Regions from separate parts of the Mesorhizobium sp. CA6 genome, predicted to be linked through region 2. Evidence: predicted binding sites of a transcription regulator. Region 2 holds the regulator's gene; each other region holds the start of a gene.
The links. Region 2 encodes PhoB, which activates phosphate uptake and scavenging genes when phosphate is short. Its sites were predicted from a motif close to TGTCATNNANCTGTCAT; they were not measured.
Positions count from the first base shown of each region.

Region 1: a site for PhoB is predicted at 1,999-2,015, ahead of LB526_RS03755 (esterase-like activity of phytase family protein). Genes of this name have one in related genera too.
Region 3: a site for PhoB is predicted at 2,263-2,279, ahead of LB526_RS08455 (RNA degradosome polyphosphate kinase). Genes of this name have one in related genera too.
Region 4: a site for PhoB is predicted at 6,257-6,273, ahead of LB526_RS13390 (alkaline phosphatase D family protein). Genes of this name have one in related genera too.

Region 1 is NZ_JAIUHI010000002.1:313,058-320,652, reverse strand. It holds gene LB526_RS03760 (MATE family efflux transporter) at 1-309, opposite strand, end outside; gene LB526_RS03755 (esterase-like activity of phytase family protein) at 427-1,899, opposite strand; gene LB526_RS03750 (LacI family DNA-binding transcriptional regulator) at 2,179-3,204, opposite strand; gene LB526_RS03745 (Gfo/Idh/MocA family protein) at 3,378-4,409, shown strand; gene LB526_RS03740 (sugar phosphate isomerase/epimerase family protein) at 4,406-5,314, shown strand; gene LB526_RS03735 (substrate-binding domain-containing protein) at 5,421-6,428, shown strand; gene LB526_RS03730 (ATP-binding cassette domain-containing protein) at 6,505-7,296, shown strand; gene LB526_RS03725 (ABC transporter permease) at 7,293-7,595, shown strand, end outside.
Region 2 is NZ_JAIUHI010000007.1:13,695-21,289, forward strand. It holds gene LB526_RS12085 (ATP-binding cassette domain-containing protein) at 1-45, opposite strand, end outside; gene LB526_RS12090 (sugar ABC transporter permease) at 73-1,425, opposite strand; gene LB526_RS12095 (hypothetical protein) at 1,469-1,621, opposite strand; gene xylF (D-xylose ABC transporter substrate-binding protein) at 1,674-2,714, opposite strand; gene LB526_RS12105 (ROK family protein) at 2,983-4,224, shown strand; gene phoB (phosphate regulon transcriptional regulator PhoB) at 4,558-5,247, opposite strand; gene phoU (phosphate signaling complex protein PhoU) at 5,264-5,971, opposite strand; gene pstB (phosphate ABC transporter ATP-binding protein PstB) at 5,992-6,795, opposite strand; gene pstA (phosphate ABC transporter permease PstA) at 6,792-7,595, opposite strand, start outside.
Region 3 is NZ_JAIUHI010000004.1:367,140-374,734, forward strand. It holds gene LB526_RS08455 (RNA degradosome polyphosphate kinase) at 1-2,105, opposite strand, end outside; gene LB526_RS08460 (zinc-finger domain-containing protein) at 2,358-2,603, shown strand; gene LB526_RS08465 (FAD-dependent monooxygenase) at 2,619-3,851, shown strand; partial or broken gene LB526_RS08470 (TIGR02117 family protein) at 3,910-4,581, opposite strand; gene LB526_RS08475 (amino acid ABC transporter ATP-binding protein) at 4,754-5,503, opposite strand; gene LB526_RS08480 (amino acid ABC transporter permease) at 5,572-6,729, opposite strand; gene LB526_RS08485 (amino acid ABC transporter permease) at 6,734-7,595, opposite strand, start outside.
Region 4 is NZ_JAIUHI010000007.1:279,031-286,625, reverse strand. It holds gene LB526_RS13415 (BMP family protein) at 1-984, opposite strand, end outside; gene LB526_RS13410 (3-hydroxyacyl-CoA dehydrogenase NAD-binding domain-containing protein) at 1,306-3,381, opposite strand; gene LB526_RS13405 (hypothetical protein) at 3,484-4,074, opposite strand; gene LB526_RS13400 (TetR/AcrR family transcriptional regulator) at 4,118-4,726, opposite strand; gene LB526_RS13395 (MFS transporter) at 4,805-6,088, shown strand; gene LB526_RS13390 (alkaline phosphatase D family protein) at 6,346-7,595, shown strand, end outside.

The DNA.
Region 1 (7,595 bases), on a different contig from region 2:
GGTGCCGACGATGCGCTTTGCCTCGGGGAGGTCGCGGGCGCCGACCGATTGCGCCACCAGGATGGTTGCCGCCATGCCGATGCCGAAGACGGTGCCGAGGATGAGGAACAGCACCAGATTGGCGTTGGAGGTCGCCGTCAGCGCCGCCTCGCCGAGGAAGCGGCCGACCCAGACCGCGTTGATCGAGCCGTTGAGCGACTGCAGCACGTTGGAGCCCAGCACCGGCAGCGCGAACAACAGCAGCGTGCGCGAAATGGGGCCGCTGGTCAGGTCGCCGGTCCGCCGGCGGGTGGGCTGTTTGTCATCCATGTTGTTACCCATGGTGGTGGGGCCGAAACTGAATCAGGCCCGCGATGCTATCGCAGGCCTGATGCTCATGCATCCCTTCAGAAAGGGTCGGCTGCCGCGGCAGCCGACCGCATCCCATTACTGAGTGGTGTTTCCAGAAAGGCCAGGCAGGGTGACCTGATAGACCAGGAAGGTGGTGTCGACATCTGCGCCGTCCTCGGCCTTGTACGAAGCGCCGACCTGGAAGCCGTCCTGGGTGAGGAAGTCGTTGTCGTTGGCGACGAACAGGAAATAGTCGTCGGGCAGCTTCGCATCGAGCACCGGCGCCAGCGACATCGCCTCCCACTTCTCCGAGAGGTTGTCCCTGTCGTTCGGCGCGCCATTGTGCATGCCGAAACGGCCGAGCTCGCCCTTGTCGTTGATGTCGATGAACGGCGTCAGCTTGGCCGGCGTCACCGACGGGTCGAGCATGCCCTTCGGCGCGACCGGCTTGTCGGCGGCGTCGAACGGGCCGTTGGCGATATCGGTGGCGGCGGAGAGGTCGACGATCTCGATCTTGCGGTAGAGCGACTCGTCGCCCTTAACGCCCTGGCCGTTGCCTGAGTCGCGCGCCAGCATCAGAAAGCTCTTGTCGGAGAGTGCGACGATCTCGCTCTGAGCGGCCACCTTGGTCTTGCCCTTGGCATCCTTGAACACCGGCAACGGCACGACATATTCATGCGCCAGCTTGAGGTGGGCGAGATCGGAAGCGTCGTAAACCAGCGCGCGGGTGTTCTGGCGGGTCGAGCCGGAATCGCCGCCGTCCTGGCGGGGCGCCGACTGCAGCACGGCGATCAGGAACCTGCCGTCCGGCGTCATCGACATGCCTTCGAGGCCCTGGTTGTTCTGGCGGCCGGTTTCGGGATCCTTCGGATCGGGCTCGGCAGCGCCCGGGCCCGGGTTGTCGGACGCGAAGTTCGGCTTGCCATGGCGCATCGGCACCAGCGCCGCGGGCGGTTGGGTCGCCGACATCAGACGGCCTTCGGCCGAGAAGCGGTAGATGTTGGGACCATATTCGTCGGAGATGAACATCGTGCCGTCCGGCAGCCGCACGATCGCTTCGTCATCGAGCGCCAGCTTGCCATTGGCCTCAGGCAGGATCGGCATGTCGCCGGCGGCGGCGCGCACGCCGTTCAACGGATCGAGGCCGGTGGCGTCGGCGCCCTTGTCGTCGGTCAGAAGCATCGTGTCGGCGAGCGTCGCCTTAACGCCCGACTGTTCCTGTCCGGCAGCGGGCGCCGCGCCGGGAGCGGTCGGCGCCAGCTCGATCGAGATGGTGTTGAGGCGCGGGCGATAATCGGTGGTTCCGACGATATTGTAGCCGCGGTCCGGCAGCAGCCAGAGCGAGCCCTTGTAGCCGGCGCCGTCGCGCGCCCAGGATTTGGTGTCGATCGCCATGCCGGAACCTGAACCGAAGGTCTCGCCGAACTTGTCCTTCTGGTTGGCCGGGATGCGGCCGATGCCGACGAGCCCCTTGTTGACGTAAGCGACGCCGTCGGCGAGCGCCGGCGTCAGGGAAGTGAACAAGGCAAGTGCCGCGCCGAGCGCGACGGTCCGGTTGAGATGTTTCATCGATATCCCCTTCTTGACGAGCAGAGCGGCCAATGCCTGGAGGGACGCGCATCGGCGATGCGGCGAGCCGGTTCCCGTCTAGCGGTCTAGGACGTGAACGTGATGGTTGCATGACAGTTTCCTTCTCCCCTTGTGGAAGAAGGTGGATCGGCGCGTAGCGCCGAGACGGATGAGGGGTGCTCCAGCGGAGTGAGACGCTGGTGCCATCTGGAGCACCCCTCATCCGTCGCCTTCGGCGACACCTTCTCCCACAGGGGGGAGAAGGGAAAGCGCCTCCGCTCAATCGCTCTCTCTTGCGATCAGCTCCAGCGGCCAGACTTCGCGGATGATGCGTGTGCCCTCAGGGCCGGCGAATGCGGGAAGCGAAGCGAGCAGCATCTCGGCCAGCCGCCGGCCCATGGGCTCCAGCGACGGACGGAAGGCGGTCAGCGTCGGCGAAAAGTAGCGGCAGAGCGGCGTGTCGACGATGACGATCACGGCCATGTCATGGCCCGGCTTGATACCCATCTCGGCCAGCGCCTTGCAGCCGCCGAGCGCCATCGCGTCATTGTTGAAGATGATCGCCGTCGGCGGGTTTTTAGAGCGCATTACTTGCGGCGTCACCTGGTAGCCGCCGGTCTCGTTGATGAAGCCGTCGGCGATCAGGTCGGGGTCCACCTCGATACCGTGCCGCTTCAGCGCCTTGCGGTAGCCGTCGAGGAACAGGTAGCCGAAGTTGAGATCAAGCGAAGGGCGGATAGCGGCAATGCGGCGGTGGCCGCGCGCGACCAGCCGGTCGACGGCTTCATCACCCGCCCTCTCGAAATCGATATCGAGTGAAGGATACGTGTCGCCGCCGGACTGACTTCGGCCAAGCGTGGCGAAGGGAAAGCCGGCCTTGCTGAGATAATCGATCCGATCGTCTTCCCTTCGCGTATTGGCCAACACGACCGCGTCGGCCCGGCGCGTCTCGACCACGCGGCGCAACCGCTCCTGCTGATATTGGCCCGGCTCACCCATGACGACCATCAGATCCAGGTCATGCTCGGCGAGCCGCGCCTGCAGGCCCGTCAGGAACGGGATGAAGAACGGCTCGCCATATTGCTGGTCGCCGGGATGCGGCTGCAGCATGAAGGCGATCGAACGGGTGGCGCCTTGCCTGAGACTGCGGCCTGACTGATTGGGCGAATAGTTCAGCTTCCTGGCTGCTTCGAGCACACGCTGGCGTGTGTCGGCATTGACGTCGGCACGGCCGTTCAGCGCGCGCGACACGGTGCCGATCGAGATGTTCAGGTGACGCGCGAGATCGTGGATGCTTGACGCCAAGGACGGATTCTCCCCCTGCCTTGGCTAGCACCGGCTGCCGCTCAGGCCAAGGCTTCGGGACGATTTTTGCAAGCAGCCGGTTGACATTCTACGCCATCGGGTGTGTTCTCGTAAACGTTTACGGCGACGCCGTGACGTCCGGTCTGGAGGGACCGGCGGAGGAGGAGCGCTGGATGATGAGGGTCGTCCTGGCCGGGTGCGGAGCGATGAGCAAGCACTGGCTCGATGCCGTGAAGCAGATCGACGGGCTCGCCATTGTCGGCCTCGTCGACCTCGATGCCGAGCGGGCCCAGGCGAGGGCGCGCGAATACGCGCTGTCCGACGCCATCATCGGCACCAACCTCGACGCCGTCCTCGACCAGACCAAGCCCGATGCCGTGTTCGACGTCGTGGTTCCCGCCGCACGCCGCGAGGTCGCGCTTTCGGCCTTCGCGCACGACTGCCATCTGCTCACCGAGAAGCCGCTGGCCGACAGCCCCGAGAATGCGCGCGCCATCGTCGAGGCAGCGCGCAAGGCGAGGCGCATCCACGCCGTCGTCCAGAACCGCCGCTATGTCCCCAATGTCAGGCGCATCAGGCGCTTCCTGGACTCCGGCGTCATCGGTAAGCCGACCAGCATCCACGCCGACTTCTTCGTCGCGCCGCATTTCGGCGGTTTTCGCGAGGAGATGGCCCATGTGCTCTTGCTCGACATGGCGATCCACACGTTCGATGCCGCGCGTTACATGGTCGCCGGCGAGCCGGCCAGCGTCTATTGCCAGGAATGGGAACCCGTGAATTCCTGGTATCGGCAGGGGTCGTCGGCCAGCGCCGTCTTCGACCTCGGCGGCGGCAAGGTCTTCACCTATGCCGGTTCCTGGTGCGCCGACGGTTTCCGCACGAGTTGGGAGGGAAGCTGGCGCATCGTCGCCGAGCGCGGCAGCCTCTTGTGGGACGGCCACGACGGGCTGAAGGCGGAGGTGATTGCGTCCGGCCGCGACGGGATCATCGACAAGACCCAGCCCATCGAAGTGCCGCCGCTCGATCCCGCCGACCGTGTCGACGGCCATCTCGGCATCATCCGGGATTTCATGCACGCGATCGAGACCGGCGCCGAGCCGGAGACGCGCGGCGCCGACAACATCAAAAGCCTGGCCATGGTCTTCGGCGCCATCGAGAGCGCGGAGAGCGGGCGGCGCGTGACAATCGCCAAGGAAGCACAATGACGGCAAACCCGCTTCTCGATATCAGGATCGGCACCATGGTGCGGGCCAATCTCGAAGATCCGGCCGCATACGTCAGACAGATCCTGCCGCTCGGCTTCGAGAGCATCCAGCCCTTCTTCTGGCAGACGCTGGGCGGCAAGGACCTGAAGCGCCTGGCGGGCGAGATCCGCGAGGCGATCGGCGATGCCGATGTGACCGTGTCCTCGATCGGGGTGTTCGGCAACCCGCTCGAGAATGGAGAGGTCGATCGCGGTGTGCTGGCGGCCTGGGAGACGGTGATCGACAATGCGCATCTGTTCGGCGCGTCGACGGTGAGCGGCTTCACCGGCCGCATCCGAGGCAAGAAGCTGACCGACAGCCTGCCGCGCTTCCGCGAGGTGTGGGGGCCGCTGGCCAAGCGTGCCGCCGACAAGGGCGTGCGCATCGCTTTCGAGAATTGCGCGATGGACGGCAACTGGGCGAGCGGCGATTGGAATATCGCGCATAACCCGGACGCCTGGGAGCTGATGTTCAACGAATTGCCAAACGACAATCTCGGGCTGGAATGGGAGCCGTGCCATCAGCTCGTGTATCTGATCGATCCGATACCGCAGATCCGCAAATGGGCGCAGCGCATCTTCCATGTCCACGGCAAGGACGCGACGGTGCGCTGGGACGTCATCCGCGAGCATGGCGTGTTCGGCCGACTGCCTTTCGTGCAGATGCGCACGCCAGGCTTCGGCGACAGCGACTGGACGCGGGTGATCAGCGAGTTGCGGCTGGCCGGCTACAAGGGCGCCATCGACATCGAGGGCTGGCACGATCCGGTCTATCGCGGCGACCTCGAGATCACCGGACAGGCGCGCGCGCTCGACTATCTGAAGCAATGCCGGGGAGGGAACAGCTACGTGCCCAATCCGGCTTGAGGCCAGATTCGATGTGAGGATTGGCCGGCGGGAGGAGCCGGCCGACCGAGGACGCAGATCAATTCGAAACCCTCCATCGGGAGGGATCTAAAAGGGAGGAACGTGCATGACGACCAGAAGGACTGTTCTGCGCTCGACCGTCGTGGCGGCTGCCACGGCGCTCTGCGCCTCGATCTCTGCCTTGCCGGCGCACGCGCTCGACGCGCAATGGTGCAAGGACGTACACATCCGCTTCTTCGTCGGTGGCGCCGAGGGCGACGCCTTCGGCACCATCGTCTATAATGGCGCCAAGCAGGCGGCGGCCGATCTCGGGCCGAAGGTCGACTACATCTTCTCCCAGTGGGACGTCGAGAAGATGGTGCAGCAATTGCGCGAGGCGGTCGCGGTCAAGCCGCAGGGCATCGCCATGATGGGCCATCCGGGCGACGCGGCGATCATGCCTTTGGCCGAACAGGCGCATAAGGACGGCATCAAGATGATGTACCAGAACGTGCCGGTGCCGAAAGTGGTGGCGGCGTTCGGCGGCGGCTATGTCGGCGCGCAGCAGGAGCAGCAAGGCCGCGCGCTCGGTGCCGAGGCGTTCAAGCTCGGCAAGCTCAAGGCGGGCGACAAGGCGATCATGATCGGTCCGTTCGAGAACGAGAACCGCGGCGCGCGCGAGCGCGGCACTGTCGCGGCCCTAAAGGAGGCGGGCGTCGAGGTGATCCAGTTGTCCTCGCCACCGAGCGGCGAATGGGCGTCCGATCCGAACCTCGCCATTCCGGTGATCACGGCGGCACTGCTCAACCACCCCGACGTCAAGGCGGTCGGCTATCCCGGCGGCCAGATGCTCGGCAATGTCGCCACCTACATGCAGGCGGCGGGCAGGAAGCCGGGCGACATCTTCAATTTCGGCTTCGACACCAGTCCGCAGATCGTCGAAGGCTTCAAGGGCGGCTGGGTGCAACTGACCGCCGACCAGCAACCGTTCCTCCAGGGCTATCTGCCGATCCTCAGCCTTTGCCAGCAGGTGGTGCTGGGGCTGGCGCCGATGAATGTCGACACCGGCGCCGGCTTCGTCACGCCGCAGAACTATGAGATCGTCTCCGAGCTCGCCAAGCAAGCATTGCGTTGACCTCCCAAGCCGCCGGCCGGGATTATTGCCCGGCCGGCGAGATGACCGGCAGACAGACAATTCCAGCGAGGATCGCATGGGCGAACGCATCATCGAACTGCGCGACATCAAGAAATCCTACGGCCAGGTCTATGCGCTGGGCGGGGTCAACCTCAGTGTCGACCGCGGCGAGGTGGTCGGCCTTATCGGCGACAACGGCGCCGGCAAGTCGACGCTGATCAAGATCCTGTCCGGCGTGGTCAAGCCGACCAGCGGCGAGATCCTGGTGCGCGACAAGCCGGTCACCGGGTGGAGCGCGGCGCGCTCGCGCGACGCCGGCATCGAGACGGTGTTCCAGGACCGCGCGCTGGCCGTGCAGCAGACCATCGTGCGCAACATCTTCATGGGTCGCGAGCTGACCAGCTTCATGGGCTGGCTTAAGGTCGACAAGGAGATCGAGGAGGCCAGCCGGCTGATGCGCGAGATCGGCTTCACCTCGAAAGTGTTCACGCCGCACTCGATCGTCGGCCAGCTTTCCGGCGGCGAACGCCAGGGCGTGGCGATCGCACGCGCCATCTACAAGCAGGCGGAACTGATCATCCTCGACGAGCCGACCACGGCCCTGTCGCTGACCGAGACCGCCAAGGTCTTCCATTTCGTGCGCCAGGTGCGGGCGAGCGGCCGCTCGATCCTGTTCATCGGGCACAACATCCACCATGTCTTCGACATTGCCGACCGCTTCGTGGTCCTTGACCGCGGCAAGGTGGCGCTCGCGGCCGACCGCAACGAGGTCAAGTCGGCAGAAGACCTCATCAATTTCATGGAAGACGTAGCACACCCCGGCGGATTGCCGGGACTGCATGAGGACGCGGAGCAGGGAGCGCAATGAGCAAGGCGATGGAACCCGATCTGCAAACGCCTCTGGGAACGGCAAGCGGCAAGGCGGCCAACGGACCGGCCAAGGAATGGAGCCATCCGTCCAATCACTGGCTGCGCGGCTTCGTCATCGACAACCGCGCCTCGCTCGGCACGCTCGCGGTGTTCATCGTCATGATGGCGGTGTTCATGATCGCCAACCCCACCGTCTTCACCACCTGGTATCTCTACAGCTCGGTGCTGACGACGCTTCCCGTGGCGCTGTTCGTGGTCGTGCCGCTGGTCTTCGTCGTCACCTGCGGCGAGATCGAC
Region 2 (7,595 bases):
CATGTCGACCAGCGGAACGCCGGCGGGAGCGGTCTTGTCAGCCATGATCCCTTTCCTCCCTATAGTCCTTGCTCAGACGCGCTTGCGATAGAGGGTGTCGAGCCACACCGCGACGACGAGCACGGCGCCCACGACGATGCTCTGCAGCGGTGAATCGACGCCGAGCAGCACCATGCCGGATTGCAGCGACTGCATCAGCAATGCGCCCAGCATGGCGCCGAGCACCGTTCCGGAACCGCCTGCGAGCGACGTGCCGCCGATGACCGCCGCGGCGATGACCAGCAGTTCATCCAGCGTCCCCAGCGCGTTTGTCGAGGAGTTCTGCCTGGCCGACGAGATCGCCGCCGCGATCGTCGCCAGCACGCCCATGATCATGAACACCTTCATGGTGATCCAGCGCGTGTTGATGCCGGCAAGATTGGCGGCTTCCGGATTGCCGCCGATGGCAAAGACGTAGCGGCCGAATCTAGTGCGCTTGGTGACGAAGGTCATGATCAGGCCGACGGCGACCGCCATCAGCACCGGAATGGCGATGCCGTGCGCGATGAACAGCCCGCCTTCGGGCACGGTGATGTTGTTGGCCGCGGCGTAGCGGTTCACGATGCCGACCGGCCACGGATAGGAGTTGGCGAGCCACACCGCGCCCAGGATGACCGCGCAGGTGACCGTGGCAAGCAGCGTCTCGGCCCAGACCGGACGCAGCGGGAAGCGGAAGCGCTTGCGCTGCACGCGGCCGTTGAAATGCATGAAGATAACCGCCAGGCAGGCGACGATGCCGACGGCCCAGCTCCATTTGGCGCCGATCGAGCCCGCCGGGCCGCCGCCCATCAACTGGAACGTGGCGTCGAGCGGCGCAACGGTCTGACCGCTGGTGACCCACCAGGCAGCGCCCCGCCATACCAGCAATCCGCCGAGCGTGACGATGAAGGCCGGCACTTCGAGATAGGCGATAACGAAGCCCTGGAAGGCGCCGATGATGAGGCCGAGCGCCAGGCCGATCAGCAACGCCAGAACCCAGATCCAGGGGTTTCCCAGTTCAAGCCCGACGAAGCGAACCAGGAAATGCGCCTGGGCAAAGCCCATGACCATGCCGATCAGCCCTTCGGCCGACCCGACCGACAGGTCGATGTTGCGCATGACGATGACGAGCACCATGCCGGAGGCCATGATCGCCACGGCCGAAGACTGAACCGACAGGTTCCAGAGATTGCGCGGCGTCAGGAACGTGCGGCTGTCGAAGTCGAGCGGGTTGACGCCAAGCCGCAGGCTGGAAATCACATGCAGCCCGATCCAGATGAGGAGCAGCGCGCCGATCATGCCCAGCATGCGGGTGTCGAGCTCGGTCGCCTTCAGGAACCGGGCAACAGTGCCGAGTTCCGACGCGCGCGCGGTGTCCGCCGGTTGGGTAGACGTCGTGTCGGTCATGATTTCCTCCCACGGGCTTGCCGTCTGGCGCGGATGCCGGAACTCAGCTGGAAGCTATCCGCCTGAGGCAGAACGGCAAAATCTTTTGAAAACGCCGCGGCTTTTTTGAAAACGCCGCGGCTTTAAGGCAATCCCAGGAAAGTGCGTAGCGGTTTTCCGTCCGGGATTGCGGCAACAAAAACCAGGAGCGGTTCATTGAACCGCTCCTGGCCGCGGCGCAGGTGTTTTTGATCGAACGTCGGCAAGGCTCAGTTGCAGACCTGGACGCTGCCGGCGGGCACGCCCGCGCAGACCTCGTCCTTCTTGATCCAGCCGGCGTCGATGACGACGTTGAGGTTGTCCTTGGTGATCGCGACCGGCGTCAGGAACAGCGACTTGACGGTGTTGCCGCCGGGCGTCGTGAAGTCCTTGGCGCCGGCGATGTCGCCCATCTTCTTGCCGTCGGCGAGCTGCGAGGCGATCTCGGCGGCGTTCTTGCCGAGCTCGCGCGCGTCTTTCCACACCGACACGGTCTGCGTGCCGAGCGCGATGCGGTTGAGCGCCGCGTGGTCGCCGTCCTGGCCCGAGACCGGCACGGTGCCGGCCAGCCCCTGCGCCGTCAGCGCCGCGACAACGCCGCCGGCGGTGCCGTCATTGGCAGCCACGACCGCGTCGACCTTGTTGTCGTTGGCGGTCAGGAACTGCTCCATGTTCTTCTGCGCGTTGGCAGGCAGCCAGCCGTCCGTGTAGGCCTCGCCGACATTCTTGATCTTGCCGCTGTCGATGGCGTCCTTCAGGACTTCCATGGAGCCCGCGAACAGGAAGTCGGCGTTCGGATCGGAGCCCGAGCCCTTGATGAAGACATAGTTGCCTTCCGGCTTGGCCTTGAACACCTCGCGGGCCTGCATGCGCCCGACTTCCTTGTTGTCGAAGGTCAGGTAGAACACGTCCTTGTTCTCAATCAGGCGGTCATAGCCGACGACCGGGATTCCTTCATCGAGCGCCTTCTGCACCGCCGGGCCGATTGCCGAGGCATCCTGCGCCAGGATGATCAGCGCGTTGGCGCCCTGCGAGATCAGGCTTTCGACGTCGGTCAGCTGCTTGCCCGGATTGGACTGCGCGTCGGCCGAAATATACTTGTCGCCGGCGGCCTCGATGGCGGCCTTCATCGCTGCTTCGTCGGTCTTCCAGCGCTCTTCCTGGAAATTCGACCACGACACGCCGATCACCTTGTCCTTCGCCTCGGCGACAGACGCCAGCGTCAGCGACATGGCAACGCCCGCCAGAATGGCGGCTGCAAATTTCTTCATGATATCCTCCCTGCGCCCGTGCGGCGCGACCCAGACTGGCCCGAAGGCCGGCACAGAGGCTTTTTTTCGAGCCTCAAAAAAATAGTGGTCCAGCACAACAGCGCTGTCAACCGAGATTCTGATGGGTTTTGACGGGCTCAGGCATTTTTTTCGGTATCCGCAATAAATAATGACATGGCCCCTGGCTTCTGCCACAATCCCTAGCGTGTCAGCGACAGGCCATGGCATTATCACAAGGCCGCGATGACCGGGGAGGACGTGCGAAACGATGTCGGTCGGAATCCGCCACGACGATTTGCGCCGGCGCAACCGCGCCATGGTGATTTCGGCGGTACGCCGCGCCGGTCAGCCATCACGGACCGAAATTGCCGCCACCACCGGGCTCAGCCACTCGACCATTTCGGCGATCTCCGCCGACCTGATCCAGGAGGGCATTCTCACCGAAAGCAAGGCCAGCGAGCCGACGGCGTTGAAGCGCGGCCGGCCGCAGATCGGCCTGGCGCTGAACCCTGAAGCCGCCGCGGTGCTGACCGTGGTGTTGTCGCTGAACTTCCTGTCGGTCGCCGTGATCGATTATGCCGGTCAGGTTGTTGCCGAGGAGCAGCAGCGCCTGGACACGCTTGTCATGCCCCGCGACGAGCTGATCGGCGAATGCGTGGCGATCGTGCGGCGCCGGCTGCAGGATCCCGACCTCGACGTTGGCAGCGTCGCCCGCATCGCCATGGGCATTCAGGGCATCACCGATTCTAATGCACGCGCCATGCTCTGGTCGCCGATAACGCCGCTGACCGACATTCCTTTCGCCGACATCCTAGAGAAGGAGTTCGGCATCTCCGCCACCATGGAGAACGACTGCAACATGATGGCGGTGGCGCTGCAATGGCGCGACCCGGAGCGCTATCGTGACGACTTCATCGCCATCCTGTTGTCGCACGGCATCGGCATGGGTCTCGTGCTCAAAGGTGCGCTGTTCACCGGCACGCATTCCTCCGGCGGCGAGTTCGGCCACATGATCCACCGCCCGGGCGGGGCGCTTTGCCGCTGCGGCCGCCGCGGCTGCGTCGAGGCATATGCCGGCAATTACGCGATCTGGCGCAGCGCCATGAAAATGAGCGAGGACGCCGAGCCGGTCGACGTCGGCGACGCCGACATGCGGGCCCTTGCCGCGAAGGCGCGCGAGAGGGACGGCCCCGAACGGAAGGCTTACCGCCGGGCCGGCGAAGCGCTTGGTTTCAGTCTCGGCAGCCTGTTCGCCCTCATCGACCCGGCGCCCGTCGCAATGGTCGGCGTCAGCGCGGCCGCCTTCGACCTGATCGAGCCGGCGCTGCGCGAGGCGATCGCCCAGACGGCCGGCGGCCAGCACTCCGAATCGATCTCCTTCGACACCGAGCCGAACGAGTTGCCGCTGATCCGCGAAGGCTGCGCCATGCGCGCGCTGACCTTCGTCGACCAGGAGATTTTCGCGCCGGGAGGCCAGGCAAGAGCGGGGACGGGAAAGAACGTGGCCTGAGGCAGCCTTGAAGAGGTCCGGGGACAGCAGCAGACGCTTGAAATTAGCGAAGGGAAGGCCCCGCAGCTTCGTCATTCCAGGGCGGAGCAGGAGCGAAGCTCCGTCGCGGAGACCCTGGAATCCATGCCGCTACCTCACGCGTCGAGCGCAGCGGCACAGAATTCTGGACTGTCGCAACGCATCGACATCACGGAATGGATCCTCGGGTCTGCGCTGCGTCGCTGCGCTCCTTGCTCCGCCCGTGGATGACGAAGCACAAGCGTCTCGACTAATCGCCAATGCACGCGATCCGATGCTGGAGACAGAATCCGTCAGCGGCTCGGCGCCTTACTCCTAATCTTCCCTGATCGCGTAACCAGCCCCACGGATGGTGCGGATGACATCCGGCATGCGGCCGTTGTTGACCGCCTTGCGCAGGCGGCCGACATGGACGTCGACGGTGCGTTCGTCGATATAGATCGTCTCGCCCCACACATTGTCGAGCAGCTGGCTGCGCGAGAACACCCGGCCGGGATGACGCATCATGAATTCCAGCAGCCGGAACTCGGTCGGGCCGAGCCTGATCTCGCTCTTCTTGCGGTAGACACGGTGCGACTCGCGGTCGAGCACGATGTCGCCGACCTTGAGCACGCTGGACAGCACCTCCGGCTTGGCGCGGCGCAGCAGTGCCTTGACGCGCGCCATGAACTCCGGCGTCGAGAACGGCTTGACCAGATAGTCGTCGGCGCCGGTCGAAAGGCCGCGCACGCGGTCGCTTTCCTCGCCCCGCGCCGTCAGCATGATGATCGGCAGCCGCTCGGTCTCGGGCCGCATCCTGAGGCGCCGGCAGAGCTCGATGCCGGAAACCGCCGGCACCATCCAGTCGAGCACGAGCAGGTCGGGAACGTTTTCCTGAAGGCGGATTTCGGCCTCGTCGCCGCGGGTCACCACTTCGACCTGGTAACCCTCGGATTCGAGATTGTAGCGGAGCAGCACCCCAAGCGGCTCCTCGTCCTCCACCACCATGATGCGTGGCGCGATCATTGGCAGATACCCTTCGTCAGGCCGCCGGCGCCGACATTGTCGTCTCGTCCTGCTTGGGACGATTCGCGGGCAATTGCGTGCCGGTCAGCACATAATAGGCGTTCTCGGCAATGTTGGTCACATGGTCGCCGATGCGCTCGAGATTCTTGGCGCAGAACAGAAGATGCGTGCAGGCGGTGATGTTGCGCGGGTCTTCCATCATGTAGGTCAGGAGCTCCCGGAAGACGGATGTGTATTTGACGTCGATGCGCTCGTCGTCGTTGCGAAGCTTGGCCAGCGCCGTGGCGTCGCCCACCGTATATTCCTGGATCACGGCCTGGACCTGGATCAGCACCAGCTGCGCCATGGAATCGATCGAATGCGTGAGGTCGCGCGGCGCGGCGCTGACGCCGACCGAGCCGACGCGCTTGGCGATGTTCTTGGCGAGGTCGCCGATGCGCTCGAGGTCGCCCGCCATGCGGATCGAGCCGACCACGTTGCGCAGGTCGTCGGCCATCGGCTGGCGCTTGGCGATCAGCGTGATGGCACGGTCGTCGAGCTCGCGCTGGCGCGCGTCCATGATGGCATCGTCGGAAACGACGCGCTGCGCCATGGCATTGTCGGTCTCGAGCAGGGCCTTGGTCGAAGCGCCGACCATGGAGGCTGCGAGATCGCCCATGTCGTTGATGAGCCGGCTGATCTGCCTCAGATCCTCGTCGAAGGAAGCGACGGTATGTTCGGCCATGATGATGTCCTCGTATGAGCTCAGCCGAAGCGGCCGGTGATGTAGTCCTGCGTGCGCTTTTCGCGGGGCGAGGTGAAGATCTTCTCGGTCCGGTCGAACTCCACCAGCTCGCCCAGATACATGAACGCGGTCTGCCGCGACACGCGCGCCGCCTGCTGCATGTTGTGGGTGACGATGACGATCGTGTAGTCGGCCTGCAGCTCGTCGATCAGTTCCTCGATCTTGGCGGTCGACAGCGGATCGAGCGCCGAGGCCGGCTCGTCGAGCAGGATGACCTCGGGCTTCACCGCAACGGTACGGGCGATGCACAGGCGCTGCTGCTGGCCGCCCGAGAGGCTGAGGCCGCTGGCGTTGAGCTTGTCCTTGACCTCGTTCCAGAGTGCTGCGCGCTTCAGCGCCTGCTCGACGCGGCTGTCCATCTCGGCCTTGCTGATCTTCTCATAGAGCCTGACGCCGAAAGCGATGTTCTCGTAGATCGACATCGGGAACGGCGTCGGCTTCTGGAACACCATGCCGATCTTGGTGCGCAGCAGGTTGAGGTCCTGCGAGCGGTCGAGGATGTTCTTGCCGTCGAGCAGCACCTGGCCCTCGGCGCTCTGTTTCGGATAGAGCTCGTAGATGCGGTTGAGCACGCGCAGCAGCGTCGACTTCCCGCAGCCCGACGGGCCGATGAAGGCGGTCACGCTGCGCTCGGGCAGGGACAGGTTGATGTCCTTCAGCGCCTTCGACTGGCCATAGTAGAAATTGAGGTTCTTGACCTCGATCTTGGCCTTCTCGACGGTCGTATCGGCTGCGTTCAGGTCGGTGGACAACATCGGTTTCATCTGTCCTCTCTGCGTCCGGTTAGGCTGCGGGCGATGATGCTCAGCCCGAGAACCGTCAGGGTGATTATGAGTGCGCCCGTCCAGGCCAGTTGCTGCCATTCCTCGTAGGGGCTGAGAGCGAACTGGAAGATGGTTACCGGCAGGCTGGCCATCGGCGCATTGAGATTGCTCGACCAGAACTGGTTGTTGAGCGCGGTGAAGAGAAGCGGCGCCGTCTCGCCGGAGATGCGGGCGATCGCCAAAAGGATGCCGGTGACGATGCCGGAGAGCGCCGCGCGATAGGCAACCGAGCGGATCACTACCCAGCGCGGTGCTCCGATGGCGGTGCCTGCTTCGCGCAGCGCGTTGGGCACAAGGTTCAGCATGTCCTCGGTGGTGCGCACCACGACGGGGATCACCAGGATCGACAGCGCGACCGCGCCGGCAATCGCCGAGAAGTGCCCCATCGGCCGCACCATCAGCTCGTAGACGAACAGGCCGATGATGATGGAAGGCGCCGACAAGAGGATGTCGTTGATGAAGCGCACCACCGTCGTAAGCTTCGAGAAGCGTCCGTATTCGGCCATGTAGGTGCCGGCCAGCACGCCGATCGGCGTGCCGACGACGATACCGATGATCGTCATGACGATGCTGCCGTAGATGGCATTGAGCAGGCCGCCGGCATCGCCGGGCGGCGGCGTCATTTCCGTGAACACGGAGAGCGACACCCCGGAGAGCCCCTTGTAGAGCAGGGCGCCGAGAATCAGCGCCAGCCAGGCCAGCCCGATGCCCGCCGCGACGACGCACAGCGTCATCATCAC
Region 3 (7,595 bases), on a different contig from region 2:
GGATTGGTCATGAAATATTCCTGCGCGTTGAACGGCTCCTCGCCCTCCTCCAGCACAGCGCGCCGGGAGGTGCCGTCAGCCAATACGTCGAAACTTTGCTGGTTGTCCATGATGTTGCCCAGCATGATCTGGCCAAGCACCTGTTCATGCACAGTTGGGTTGGTGATCGGCACCAGGGTCTCGACGCGGCGGTCGAGATTGCGCGGCATCATGTCGGCCGACGAGATGTAGACGACCGCCTCGTCGGACGGCAGGCCGTGGCCGTTGCCGAAGCAGAAGATGCGGCTATGCTCGAGAAAGCGGCCGACGATCGATTTCACCCTGATGTTCTCGGAAAGACCCGGCACCTGCGGCCGCAGACAACAGATGCCGCGCACGACGAGGTCGACCTCGACGCCGGCGCGGCTGGCGTCGTAAAGCGCGTCGATGACGGTCGGATCGACCAGCGCGTTCATCTTCATCCAGATGCGCGCCGGTCGGCCGTCGCGGGCATGAACGATCTCGTCCAAGATGTGTTTCAGGATGCGCTTGCGCAGCGTGAAGGGCGATACGGCAAGGCGCATCTCCTCGGCGGGCTCGGCATAGCCGGTGATGAAATTGAAGAGCTGCGCGACATCGCGCGCGATCGTCGGGTCGGTGGTGAAGAAGGACAGGTCGGTGTAGATACGGGCGGTAACCGGGTGGTAGTTGCCGGTGCCGAGATGCACGTAGTTGCGCAGCCGGCCATCCTCGCGGCGCACGATCAAAGACATCTTGGCGTGGGTCTTCAGCTCCAGGAAGCCGAACACGACCTGGACGCCGGCGCGCTCGAGGTCGCGCGCCCAACGGATGTTAGCTTCCTCGTCGAAGCGCGCCTTGAGCTCGACAAGTGCCGTGACCGACTTGCCGGCCTCGGCGGCGTCGATCAGCGCGCGCACGATCGGGCTGTCGTTAGAGGTGCGGTAGAGCGTCTGCTTGATCGCCACCACTTCCGGGTCGGCAGCGGCCTGGCGCAGGAACTGCACCACCACGTCGAAGGACTCGTAGGGGTGATGGACGACGATGTCCTTCTCGCGGATGGCGGCGAAGCAGTCGCCGCCATGCTCGCGGATGCGCTCGGGAAAGCGCGGATTGTAGGGGGTGAATTTGAGGTCGTCGCGCGGAATGGCGACAATCTCGGAGATCTGGTTGAGCGCCAGCGGGCCGGTGAGCACGCTGATTCGGCTCGACGACACGCCGAGCTCGCCGGCGACGAAGTCCCGCAACGCAGCCGGCATCAGCGTGTCGAATTCGATGCGGATCACCGAGCCGCGACGGCGCCGCTTCAGCGCCGTTTCGAACAGGCGCACCAGGTCTTCCGACTCTTCCTCGACCTCGATGTCGCTGTCGCGGATGATGCGGAACGTGCCGGAGCCCTTGACCTCGTAGCCGGGGAAAAGCTTGCCGATATAGATGCCGACCACTTCCTCCAGCGGAATGAAGCGGACATGGTTCTTGCGGTCGGGCAGGCGGATGAAACGCCTGAGCGCCACCGGCAGGCGCAGCAGCGCGCTCATCTCCTCGCCATTCTTGCGATGGCGCAATTGCAGGGCGATGGAAAAGCCGAGATTGGGGATGAACGGAAACGGATGCGCCGGGTCGATCGACAGCGGCGTCAGCACCGGGAAAACCTGTTCCTGGAAATGCTCCTCCAGCCAGGCCTTCTCATCCTTGGTCAGCGCGTCGCGGGTGATGCTCTCGATGCCTTCCTTGTTGAGCAGCGTCATCAGCGCCGAGAGGCTCTTCTGCTGGTCTTCCTGAAGGCGCTCGACCTCCCGCAACAATTGTTCCAGCTGCTGTTCGGGCGTGCGGCCGTCCGGGCTCTTCAGTGCGATGCCCTCGCGGACCTGGCCGGCAAGGCCGGCGACGCGAACCATGAAGAACTCGTCGAGATTGGCGGCAGAAATCGACAGGAAGCGGACGCGTTCAAGCAGCGGATGATGCTCGTTCAGCGATTCCTCCAGCACGCGGCGGTTGAATTGCAGCCAGGAGAATTCGCGGTTGACGAAACGATCGGGATTGCCGCCGTCGGGGCTTGCGGCCTCGACGGTTATGAACTCGCTCTGCACAGGCTTCAGTTCGTTCATGGTTTCCTGCTCTTGCCCGCAACCGTTCCCAGGAGGCGCCGCATACTGCCGTTCAACGACGCTCTAGCATGTCTTTATGACGCATGATCGTCACGGAATCGCTCCGGCACCGGCCCCATGCGCTTAACCGGCTCAACTTATCCTCTGCCAGCCTTTTGCGACAGTTTGATTTCATCGATCTTGCAAACTGGCCTGTTATGCTCCAGATGCAAACTGGTCACACCCACTGGCCGAACCCAATTGGAGACGACGATGGCAGGCGGCAGCATTCCCCATTTCCAGAACGACGCGGGCCATCCGGTCATCGAGATCGGCGTCAAGGAATTCATGTGCACCGGCGCCAACCCGCCTTTCGACCATCCGCACGTATTCCTCGACATGGGCGACGACAATGAAAAGGTCTGCCCTTACTGCTCGACGCTCTACCGCTATTCACCGTCGCTGAAGGCGACGGAAACGCAGCCGGCCGGCTGCCTCTATGTCGACCAGGCCGCCTGATCGCCCCGATCAACCATGACTGAAATAAGGTCCCGGCAGATCGTCATCGCCGGGGCTGGCATTGCCGGGCTCGTGGCGGCGCTTGCCTTTGCCGAGCGTGACTTCCCGGTAACACTGTTCGAGCAGGCCAGGCAACTCGAAGCGGCCGGCGCCGGCCTCCAGCTTTCCCCCAACGCGACCCGGATCCTGCGGCGGCTCAGCGTGCTCGATCGCCTGCTGCCCAACGCGATCCGGCCGCGAGCGGTGGTGCTGAAGGACGCAAGGAGCCTGCGAGAGCTGGCGCGCGTGCCGCTTGGGGAAACCGCAGAAAAGCGCTGGGGGGCGCCCTATCTCGTGGCGCACCGCGCCGACCTGCAGGCGGCGCTGAAGGCGGCAGTGGCGGAACGGCCCGGTATCGCGCTTGTCACCGGTGCGCGCGTTACCGGCTTTGCCGTCGACCCGCAAAGCGTTACCGCGACGGTCGAGATCGACGGCAAGGCGACGGATGTCGCATGCGGTTTGCTGGTTGCAGCCGACGGCGTCTGGTCGTCGGTTCGCGCCCAGCTTGCCCGGACGGCCGGCTTTGCGGTAAGCCGCTTTTCGGGCGAGCTCGCCTGGCGCGCGACGGTCACGGCGCAAAGCGCCGCCGGCCAGGCCTTTATGCAAATCGGAACCACCGACAGCGTCACCACTTTCCTGCATCCCGGCTTCCACATGGTCGCCTATCCGGTGAGCACGGGCAGCGCCGTCAACCTTGCCGCCTTCACCAAGGGCGAGCGCATTGCCGAAGGCTGGTCCGGCCATGCCGACCCTGCGATTCTTTCGGCTGCCATGCGAGGCACGGCGGCAGCGCTGGCGGAGCTGGCGGCGCTTGCCGGGCCGTGGACAGCCTTCCCCATCCACACGGTCGCGCAGCGGCGCTGGACCATGGCGGAGGGAGTAGCACTGATCGGTGACGCTGCGCACGCCATGACGCCGTTCGCGGCGCAAGGCGCGGCCATGGGGATCGAGGACGCCGCTATGCTCGCCAATCTCGTTGCCGATTTCCCCGGCGATCCAGCTCGAGGCCTTGCCATCTGGGAAAATCTCAGACGCCCGCGCGTCGAGAAGGTGCTGAAACGCGGCGCTCTCAATCGGCTGGCCTGGCACGCCTGGGGGCCGGTGGCGATCGCGCGCAACCTGGTGCTGGCGGCGCGACCGGCGGAAAAGCTCGCGGCGGACCTGGACTGGCTCTATGGCTGGGAAGAGCGGAAGGTAGTGAGGCGGTAGCGCGCCCGACGGCCAGATAGACTGGCAGGACAGAGGGAGGCCAAGGAATGAGGCGCTTCTAATTATACAGGCTCAGCGACCAACCCCAATGACATCGGCAGCGGGTTCCACAAACCTGTCCGGATGCCGGCGGTGCGCAGCGCCGCCGCGGTCACGTATTGCAACCGACCAGCGCGTTGAAATGGCCGTTGGCCTCGTAGAAACGGTCGAAAGTTGAATAGCCCGCATTTTCAATCGCCATCGGCCCGCCCGCCTCTCCCTGCCGGAAGCCTGCCGCGATATCGTCGAGCAGCGCCGAGAAATGGTCCTCATCGATGTCAAAACCGGCGACATCCGGATGCGGCTCAAGAATAGCGCCCGCGACATCGACATGCATCACCGCGGCGTCGAGCGTAAGCGCCTTCAGCACCGGCATGGTCTTCAATTGCGACCAGGTCGGCGTCTCCAGATAGAAGGCGCGGCCGCCCCAGCCGAAGACGATGTAGCGCGCCCCCGGAGCCTCGATCGGCAGGCCGGTATCGGCGAGAAAGGCAAAGCGCCGGCGCACGCCGTCATCGAGGGGCACGGCGATGTCGGTGTGGATCGGGTTCTTCAACACCAATATGTGCCGCGTCCCCTTGCCTTCGGCCCGTGCCGCCGGCCAGAACGGACGCGGCACCAACGTGCCAAGCGCAGCGGCAAGCACCGCCGCTCCCAACAGCATCACCATACATCGCAGGACTCGTCTCATCGGGCGCGGTCGTTCCGTCTCGTCTGCGTCAACCCCAGGATAACCTGGACGATCAGGCTAGACGATTTCGCAGCGTCAACCAAAAATGAGCCGATCCTTGTCCGATCGCCCGAATGCAAAAAAGCCCGGCTGTTTCCAGCCGGGCTTCCTAAAATCTAGCGATCGCGCCCGCTCAGTGCAGGATCTGCGACAGGAAAAGCTTTGTGCGTTCATGGCGCGGATGGTCGAAGAATTCGGCCGGCGTGTTCTGCTCGACGATCTGGCCCTGATCCATGAAGATTACGCGGTTGGCCACCTTGCGGGCAAAGCCCATCTCGTGGGTGACGCAAAGCATGGTCATGCCCTCTTCCGCCAGCCCCACCATCGTCTCCAGCACTTCCTTGATCATTTCCGGGTCGAGCGCCGAGGTCGGCTCGTCGAACAGCATGATGCGCGGATTCATGCACAGCGAGCGCGCGATCGCAACGCGCTGCTGCTGCCCGCCGGAGAGCTGGCCCGGATATTTGTTGGCCTGTTCCGGTATCTTGACGCGCTTAAGGAAATGCATGGCGATTTCCTCGGCCTGCTTCTTCGGCATCTTGCGCACCCAGATCGGCGCCAGCGTGCAGTTCTCCAGGATGGTCAGATGCGGGAACAGGTTGAAATGCTGGAACACCATGCCGACCTCGCGGCGCACCTCGTCGATCTTCTTCAGATCGTTGGTGAGTTCCTTGCCGTCGACGATGATCTTGCCCTTCTGGTGCTCTTCCAGCCGGTTGATGCAGCGGATCATGGTCGACTTGCCGGAGCCGGACGGACCGCAGATGACGATGCGCTCGCCACGCATCACCTTGAGGTTGATGTCCTTCAGCACATGGAACTCGCCATACCATTTGTGCATGCCGACGATGTCGATGGCGACATCGGTGGTGGAGATGTGCATCTTGGCGGCGTTGACCTTGATTTCTTCCGCGCTGACGGCGTTTTCGGTGGCCATAACCTGTTCCCTTTTTATCGTTTATAACCGGTGTCGAGCCGGCGTTCGGTGTACATTGAATAGCGCGACATGCCGAAGCAGAACAGCCAGAAAACGAAGGCGGCAAAGATCAGGCCGGATCTCGCGGTCTGCGGGGTCGCCCAGTTTGCATCGGCGAAATTCTGCTTCACCACGCCGAGCAGGTCGAACATCGAGATGATCAGGACCAGGCTGGTGTCCTTGAACATGCCTATGAAGGTGTTGACGATGCCCGGAATGACCAGCTTCAGCGCCTGCGGCAGCACGATCAGGCTCATCTTCTGCCAGTAGCCGAGGCCGAGCGAATCGGCGCCCTCATACTGGCCCTTCGGGATCGCCTGCAAGCCGCCGCGAATCACTTCGGCCATGTAGGCGGCGGCAAACAGCGACACACCGATCAACGCACGCAGATACTTGTCGAAAGTAACGCCCGCGGGCAGGAACAGCGGCAGCATGACGCTGGCGAAGAACAGCACCGTGATCAGCGGAATGCCGCGCACCGTCTCGATGAAGACGATACAAAGCCATTTGATGATCGGCATCTTCGAACGGCGCCCGAGCGCCAGCACGATGCCCAAAGGCAGCGACACCGCAATGCCGACGAAGGAGAGGCTGAGCGTCACGAGAAGCCCGCCCCAGCGCGAGGTCTCGACCACCGGCAGGCCGAACACGCCGCCAAGCAGCAGGAAGAAGGCGACGATCGGCAGCGCTACGAACAACAGCACCGCATTCAATCCCTTGCGCGGCACGCGCGGGATCAGCATCGGCACCAACAGCGCCACGAACAGGATGGCGACCAGGATCGGCCGCCAGCGCTCCTCGATCGGATAGGTGCCGAACATGAACTGGCCGAACTTGGCGTTGACGAAAGCCCAGCAGGCACCGGTCCAGCCGTCGGGCTGGATGCCGCCTTGCGTGACGGTGGTGCAGACGGTGCGATCCGGCCCGGTCCACTGGGCATTGAGGAAGGCCCAGCTGATGACCTGCGGCAGGATCCAAAGCACGATGGCGATGCCGAGGATTGTGAGGACGGTGTCGCCGACCGAACCGATCAGGTTCTTGCGCACCCAGGCATAGGCGCCGCGTTCGGTAGGCGGGGCCGGCTGGGCAAGCGCCATCTCGGTGCGCACCCAGGACATGTCATGTTCCTGCATGGCCCTACCTCTCCACCAGCGCCATTCTGGCATTGACGATATTCATGACAAAGGACGTCACCAGGCTCAGCACCAGATAGGCGATCATCATGATGAAAACGCCCTCCACCGCCTGCCCGGTCTGATTGAGCACCGTGCCGGCGGTGGCGGTAAGGTCCGGATAACCGATAGCGATCGCCAGCGAGGAGTTCTTGGTCAGGTTGAGATACTGGCTGGTGAGCGGCGGGATGACTATGCGCATCGCCTGCGGGATGACCACCAGCCGCAGGATCGGACCGGAGCGGAGGCCGAGCGCCGCCGCCGCTTCGCTCTGCCCTTTGTTGACGCCCCTGATGCCGGCGCGCACGATCTCGGCGATGAAGGCCGCCGTGTAGAAGGAGAGCGCCAGCAAGAGCGACAGGAATTCCGGCTTGACCCAGAAGCCACCGGTCAGGTTGAAGGTCGATTGCTTCGGAAAATCGAAGGTGAGCGGCATGCCGCCGAGCAGGAAGGCCAGCACCGGCAGGCCGACGATAAGTGCGACCGATGTCCAGAAGACCGGAAATTGCTGGCCCGTCGCCTTCTGCCGCTGTCGCGCCCTGTGGGCGACGAACCAGACCATTGCAATGGCGAGCAGCAGTGCGACGCCGATCAGCCAGGAGCCATCGCCCCAAACGGCGCGCGGAAAATAGAAGCCGCGCTGGTTGAGGAACGAGCCGAAAGGCAGGTGGATGCTCTCGCGCGGCGGCGGCAGCACGGCCAGCACGCCGGAATACCAGAAGAAGATGACCAGCAGCGGCGGGATGTTGCGGAAGATCTCGACATAGACCGTGCAGATCTTGCGGATCAGCCAGTTCTGCGACAGGCGGCCGATGCCGATGGCGAAG
Region 4 (7,595 bases), 270 kb from region 2:
ATTGCCTTCGAGGATCTCGGCCTTCTTCTTCTCGACCAGCTCCTTGACGTCCGCCGGCAGCGTCTTGTCGAATTTGTGGTAAGGCGCCAGATAGGAGCCGCCCTTGGCCATGCGCGAGAAATCGCCATAGTCCTGCGCGGTGAAGACGCCGGCCTTGACCAGCTTGATCGCCTGCTCGACGGTCGGATACATGTCCCACACCGGGCCGGTGATGACGGTATCCGGCCCGAGGCTGGACTGGTCCGACATGTTGGAGATGGCAAAAATCTTCTTCTCGACCGCGGCCTCGATGACGCCGAAGCGCTCGGCATAGATGACGTCGACGCCGGCATCGATCTGCGCCACGGCTGCTTCCTTGGCCTTGGGCGGATCGAAGAAGGAGCCGATGAAGGCGACCTTCTTCTTGACGTTCGGGTTGACCTCCTTGGCGCCGGCGAAGAAAGCGTTGACCAGCCGGTTCACTTCCGGGATGCCCATCGCCGCGACGGCGCCCACCGTGCCCGATTTCGACATCTTTCCGGCGATCATGCCGGAGAGATAGGCGGGCTCGTGAATCCAGTTGTCGAAGACGCCAAAATTGGGCTCGGCCGGGCCGGCGCCGGAGCCGAACAGCCACGCCGTCTTCGGGAATTGTTTAGCCGTGCGGCGCGACTCGCGCTCGGCGGCGAAGGCGTCGCCCAGCACGAGCTGGTAGCCGCCCTGCGCATATTCGCGCATCACGCGGCTGAAGTCGGCGGTCTGCACCTTTTCCGACCATTTGTATTCGATGCCCAGTTCTTTCTCGGCCTTCTGCAGGGCGACATGGATCTGGTTGTCCCACGGCTCCTCGATCGGGGTGGCGAAGATCGCCGCCACCTTCAGCTTCTTGTCCTTGGCGAAGGCCGCGCCGGGCAGCACGGTAGCCGCGAGGCCGAGCGCGCCGAGTTCCAGCACGCTGCGCCGCGACAGGCCGGCGCGTTGCGTTTTGCTACGTTCGTTTTCCATTGAAGTGCCCCTCTGTTCGACAGCCGTGTCGAGCCGGCCGTTCCAAAATGTCAGACACCCGGGACTATGGAACGGCGCCTGAGATTTGTCCACATGGTCAAATTTGGTGGGGACGCCTGTGCGTTCGTCATCCCCGGGCGGAGCAAGGAGCGTAGCGACGCAGCGCAGACCCGAGGATCCATGCCGCGACGTCTGAGCGCGGCGACGGTGCAGAATAATCGACGGCTGTGCCATCGCTCGTTCTGCACCGTTGCATTCTTTGTCTGATGGAACGGCATGGATTCCAGGGTCTACGCTTCGCTTCGCCCTGGAATGACGAAGTTATGGGGCGCCGCCCGCACCTTCCCACGATCCCGTCTCGGCAATCCGCCTCAACGCCGGCGCCGGCTCGAATATCGGCCGGCCGGTCTGCCGGTGCCAATGCTCCAGCCGCTCGACGATCTTCGCAGCGCCCGCAAGGCCGGCCCAGAACATCGGCCCACCCTTGCCGATCGGGAAGCCGTAGCCATTGACCCAGACGACATCGATATCGGACGCGCGCGCGGCGATGCCTTCCTCGAGTATCTTCGCACCCTCGTTGACCAAGGGATAAAGCGTGCGTTCGAGAATCTCTTCGGCGCCGATCTCGCGCCGCGCAATTCCAAGCTCCGCCGCCTTCGCCCGGATCAGCGCCTGGATTTCCGGATCGGCAATCGGCTCACGTGAGCCAGCCTCATAGTGGTACCAGCCGCGCCCGGTCTTCTGGCCGAAATGGCCCTGCTCGCACAGCGCATCGGCAATCACGGCTGTCTGGCCGCGGGCCTTGCGGTTGCGCCAACCGATGTCAAGGCCGGCGAGGTCGCCCATCTGGAACGGCCCCATCGGCCAGCCGAAATCGGTGAAGGCCCCATCGACCTGGCTTGGCGTCGCGCCTTCCAGCAACAGCGCCTCGTTCTCGGCGCCCCTTGCGGACAGCATGCGGTTGCCGACAAAACCGTGGCAGACGCCGACGACGACCGCGACCTTGCCGATGCGCCGCGCGAGGTCGGTGACCGTCGCCAGAACCTCAGGTGCGGTCTTTTCGGCGCGCACGATCTCAAGGAGCTTCATGACGTTTGCCGGCGAAAAGAAATGCATGCCGAGCACGTCTTGCGGCCGCGACGTAGAGGCGGCGATTTCGTTCACGTCGAGATAGGAGGTGTTGGTGGCGAGGATGGCGCCGGGCCTGGCGACCGCATCGAGCCTGCCGAACACGTCCTTCTTCACCGCCATGTCCTCGAACACGGCCTCGATGATCAAGTCGCAATCGGCGAGATCGGCGTAATCGGTGCTGCCCTTGAATAGGCCGAGCCGCTGCTGCTTGGCCTCTTCCGTCAACGAGCCGCGGCTGACGGAGACGGCATAGTTCTTCTCGATCGTCGCCAGGCCGCGCCGCAGCGGTTCCTCGCTGGTCTCGAGCAAAGTCACCGGCAGACCGCCATTGGCGAAGCCCATCGCGATGCCGCCGCCCATCGTGCCGGCGCCGATGATGCCGACGCGGTCGATCCTGCGCTTCCGCAAATCCTTGCCCGGCACCTTCGCCGCCTCGCGCTCGGCGAAAAACAGATGCCGCTGCGCACGCGACTGGTCGCCGGAAACGAGTTTTTGGAAGAGCTGCCGCTCGGCCGCAAGCGCTGCGTCGAACGGCAAGGTGATCGCGTTGCGCACGGCTTCGGCGCAGGCAAGCGGCGCGTCCAGTCCGCGGGCTTTCTTGGCCAGATCGGCGGCAAGGCGGTCGAAGGCGCCGAGGTCGGTTGCGGCAAGGCGGTCGTTGCGGTCACGCACCGGCACGAACGGTCCGCCTCGATAAGCCATTTCGCTGGCGAAACGAACCGCCTCTGCCAATAGATCGGTGTCGACAACCGCATCGGCAAGACCGACGGCCTTCGCCTCGCCGGCCGAGATCGGGCTGCCCGAGACGATCATGCCGAGCGCTTTCGCGGCGCCGACCAGGCGTGGCAAACGTACGGTCCCGCCGCCGCCCGGCAGCAGGCCGAGCTTTACCTCCGGCAGGCCGAGCTTGGCGCCGGCATCCGCGACGCGAAAATGGCAACCCAACGCCAGTTCCAGCCCACCGCCGAGCGCCGTGCCATGGATGGCGGCCACCGTCGGCTTGGCGATGGTTTCCAGCAAGGCAACGATGGCGCGCAGTTCCGGTTGCTCGACCGGCTTGCCGAATTCAGTGATGTCGGCACCGGCGACAAAGGTGCGGCCGGCGCAGGCGATGACGATCGCGCTCGCGGCGGGATCGTCGCGCAAAGCGGTGAGCACCTCGTAAAGCGGCTTGCGGACATGAAAGCTCAGCGCATTGACCGGCGGGTTGTCGATGGTGACCACCGCCACGCCGTTCTCGTTCGTGACGCTGACAGAACTGGACAAGCGGAACCTCCCGAGACCGGCTGCAACCGCGCAAGGGTTTACTAGGCAGCGAGGTGAATGGGAATCCGATCCGGCCCTGGCCCAATTGTTGGCGAGGCCCGGTTAGTTGTCCACGCGGCCGAAGGGCGGCACGTCGCCGATCACCTCGCGCTTGTCCTTGCCGCAGGCGAAGGTCTTTGCCTTGTCGTCGGCGAGCTTGCGCGCCTGGTCGTTGGCCTGCGGGTTGCCAGTGGCTAATACCAGGCCGATCGTGCAGCCTTGGTGCTCTTCCGGTTGCGCGACCTTGGCGACGACCAGCACCTCGGTCGATTTCTTTTCGTCCTCAGGGTTGCTGACGGAGCGGCGGTGGATGGCGGCGAAGGGGATTGCGACGTCGCCATTGGTCTCGATGCGCCATTCCACCTTCGGTCCGGAGCCGTTGAAGGCGGTGAAGCTCTCCCAGACCGCAGTCATGTCGTCGGACGGAAAGCCGTAATAGACGGATTCGCGCGCGTCGTCGTAGCTGATCAGCACCGGGTAGCCGCGGTAGCCGGAGCAGACGAGGCTCGCCCAGTCGCCGTCGCCTTCCGCGGCCTGCGCATAGGTCACGCAGTCCTTCTTCGAGTCGAGCTCGGTATAGGCGCTGGAGATGTCGCCGGCCTGGGCCGCCTGGCAGAAACCGGCGAGGGCAAGCGGGACCAGAAGAGCGCGCATCGCTGACAACTCCGTTCGAGCTGCCCGAGCGTAACGTCAATCGCTATTTCTTCAAGCTGGCTTCGATCAAGAGGTCGGCGTTGCGGGCGACTGCCGCCGCCGGTCCGCCAACGCCAAACAGCTGACCGCTGATATAAGCGCCTTCGATGAGCAGCAGCAGGCCGTCACCCAGCGTATCGGAATCGGCGGCGCCCATTGCGGCGGCCATGGCGCGCAGGCGGCGGCGCAATTCGACTTTGTTGTTCTCGCTCACCACCCGTGCGGGATGGCCGCGCTCGGGATATTCCACCGCAGCGTTGGTCATGCCGCAGCCGCGATAGTCCGGCTTTTGCGTGCGCTTGCCTACGCGGGTCAGGAAGGCGATGATCTGGGCGCGCGGATCGCCCGGATGCGCGTCGACGGCTTCGTCGAAGCGTTCCCAGAATTCGAGGTCGTATTTGCGCAGATAGGAGGCGGCAAGCTCATCCTTTGATGGGAAGCTGCGGTACAGGCTCGGCTTTGTGACGCCGGCGCGCCTGACGATCTCGTCGACGCCGATCGCCCTTATGCCCTCGCGGTAAAAGAGGTCGCGCGCCACGTCCAGGATCTTGTCCGCCGCCCTCGGAGCAGGGGCCTCGCTGATCGACGCTTCAATTTTATTGTCGGATGGCATTCAAACAACTCGCTTGACAATGTTACTGACCGGTACGTATGTATGGCTTCACTCCATTGCAACGTACCGGTCAGTAACATGATAATCCAGTCCCGTCCGTTTGGCCAGCGCTACGCATTCGTCGTTGTTGCCGTCATTTTCCTGTGCCTGCTGATCGCGGCCGGGCTCCGTTCGGCGCCCTCGGTGATGATGGTGCCGCTGGAGAAAAGCTTCGGCTGGCATCGCGACGTAACGTCCTGGGCCGCCAGCGTCGGCATCCTGCTCTACGGCCTGACCGGTCCGTTCGCCGCCGCGCTGATGGAGCGCATCGGGTTGCGCCGCACGCTGCTCGGCTCGCTGCTGGTGATGTCGGGATCGACCGCGCTCAGCCTGTTCATGACTGAGCCATGGCATCTTTTCATCACCTGGGGCGTGTTTTCCGGCATCGGTTCGGGCGCAGTGGCGAGCGTGCTCGGCGCCACCATCGTCAACCGCTGGTTCAAGACCAATCGCGGCCTGATGATGGGGCTGATGTCGGCCTCCAGCGCCACCGGCATGCTGGTTTTCCTGCCGCTCATCGCCTCGCTGGCGCAGAGCGGCGGCTGGAAGCCGGTGGCGATTGCCGTGGCGCTGGCCACCGCCGCGCTGATACCTTTCGTCTTGCTGCTGGTGCCGGAGCGCCCCGCTTCGATCGGCCAGGTTCGTTATGGCGCCGATGCCGACGACGTGCCGCCGGTGTCGCCGGCATCGCAGGGCAATTTCCTGGCGCACACGCTGAACACGCTGCGCCGCGCGGCGGGCACGCGGGTGTTCTGGTACCTGTTCGCCACCTTCTTCGTCTGCGGCTTCACGACCAATGGCCTCGTCGGCACGCATCTCATCGCCTTCTGCGGCGATATGGGCATCGGCGAGGTGCAGGCAGCCGGGCTGTTGTCTATGATGGGCATTTTCGACCTGATCGGCACCACGCTCTCCGGCTGGCTCACCGACCGTTTCGATCCGCGCAAGCTGCTCGGCGTCTATTACGCGGTGCGCGGTCTGTCGCTGATCTACCTGCCCTATTCCGGCTTCTCGGCGACCAGCCTGGTCATCTTCGCCGTGCTTTACGGGCTCGACTGGATCGCCACCGTGCCGCCGACGTTGCGGCTTGCCAACGAGGCGTTCGGCGATCGCAGCGGACCAATCGTGTTCGGCTGGATCGTCGCCGGCCACCAGGTCGGCGCCGCGGCCGCCGCTGCCTTCGGCGGCACGATGCGCGAGCTGCAGGGCAATTACGAGCTGGCCTTCCTGATTGCCGGCATGACCGGTATCGCGGCGGCTTGCATCTCGCTCTTGATCAACACCAACCGGCCGGCTTTTGAGCCGGAGCCGCAGGCGGCTTGAGGCGCGACTTTCCCTTCTCCCCTTGTGGGAGAAGGTGGCCGCGAAGCGGCCGGATGAGGGGTGCTCCAGGGAACACCGACGCCTCACTCCGCTGGAACACCCCTCATCTGTCTCGGCGCTTGCGCGCCGATCCACCTTCTCCCACAAGGGGAGAAGGAAGATGTCGACTGTTATCAAAACTTCATGGTTCCGATATGCGCCTGAAACATTGAAGCGAGAGCTTGGCGGTCCCGCTCAATGCCATCCCGGAGACAGCCATGAACAAGCTTTCGCTCACCCGCCGCGCTTTCGTCACCTCGGCCAGCGCCTTCGGCCTTGTCGGCGCCTCCGGTCTGGCGCTGCCCTATTATTCCCGCGCCAGCCAGCGTCCGGCCTTCACGCATGGCGTCCAGTCCGGCGATGTCGATGCCACCTCGGGCATGGTCTGGACCCGCACCGACCGACCGGCGCGCGTGATGTATGAAGTGTCGACGACCGAAAGCTTCGCCAATGCGACGCGGCTGGCTGCGCTCGATACCTCGCCGGCCAGCGACTACACGGTGAAGCGGCTGCTCACCGATCTCGCCTCGGACCAGGACATCTTCTACCGCATGGTTGCTGCCGATCTTTCCGACATCAATGCCGTGTCCGAGCCGATCGTCGGCCGTTTCCGTACCGCGCCGTCGTCCAAGCGCGACGTGCGCTTCGCCTGGTCGGGCGACACCGCCGGCCAGGGCTGGGGCATCGACGAGACCGGCATGAAGACCTATTCGACCATCGCCAAGCACACGCCGGACTTCTTCCTGCATTCCGGCGACACCATCTATGCCGACGGCGCCATGAAGGACGAGGTCGACCTGCCCGGCGGCGGCAAGTGGAAGAACGTCGTCATGATCGACGGCAAGCGCAAGGTCGCCGAGACGCTGGACGAATACCGCGACCAGTGGAAATACAACATGATGGACAAGCATGTGCTTGGCCTGTCGGCCATCTGCCCGACCTTCTACCAGTGGGACGACCACGAGGTGCTCAACAACTGGTCGGATTCGAAGGACCTGACCGCCGACGACCGCTACAAGGAAAAGTCGATCCATGTGCTGGCGGCCAGAGCGGCTCGCGCCTTCCATGAAATGACGACCATCCGCTACGAGCCGTCGGAGCCGGGCCGCGTCTACCGCAAGGTCTCGCATGGGCCGTTGCTCGACGTGTTCTTCCTCGACATGCGTTCCTATCGCGGCCCGAACGGTCCTGACATGGAAGAGACGCTGACGCCGAAGTCGCGCATGATCGGCGAGGAGCAGTCCAAGTGGCTGAAGCGCGAGCTGGCGAATTCCAAGGCAACGTGGAAGGTCATCGCCGCCGACATGCCGCTTGGCCTTGTCGTCTGGAACGACGCGGCGAAGAAGGCCGGTGCCGAGGCGGTCGCCAACGGCGACAATGGCGCGCCGAAGGGCCGCGAGCTGGAATTCGCCGACGTGCTGCGTTTCATCAAGAATGCCGGCATCACCAACACGGTGTGGCTGACCGC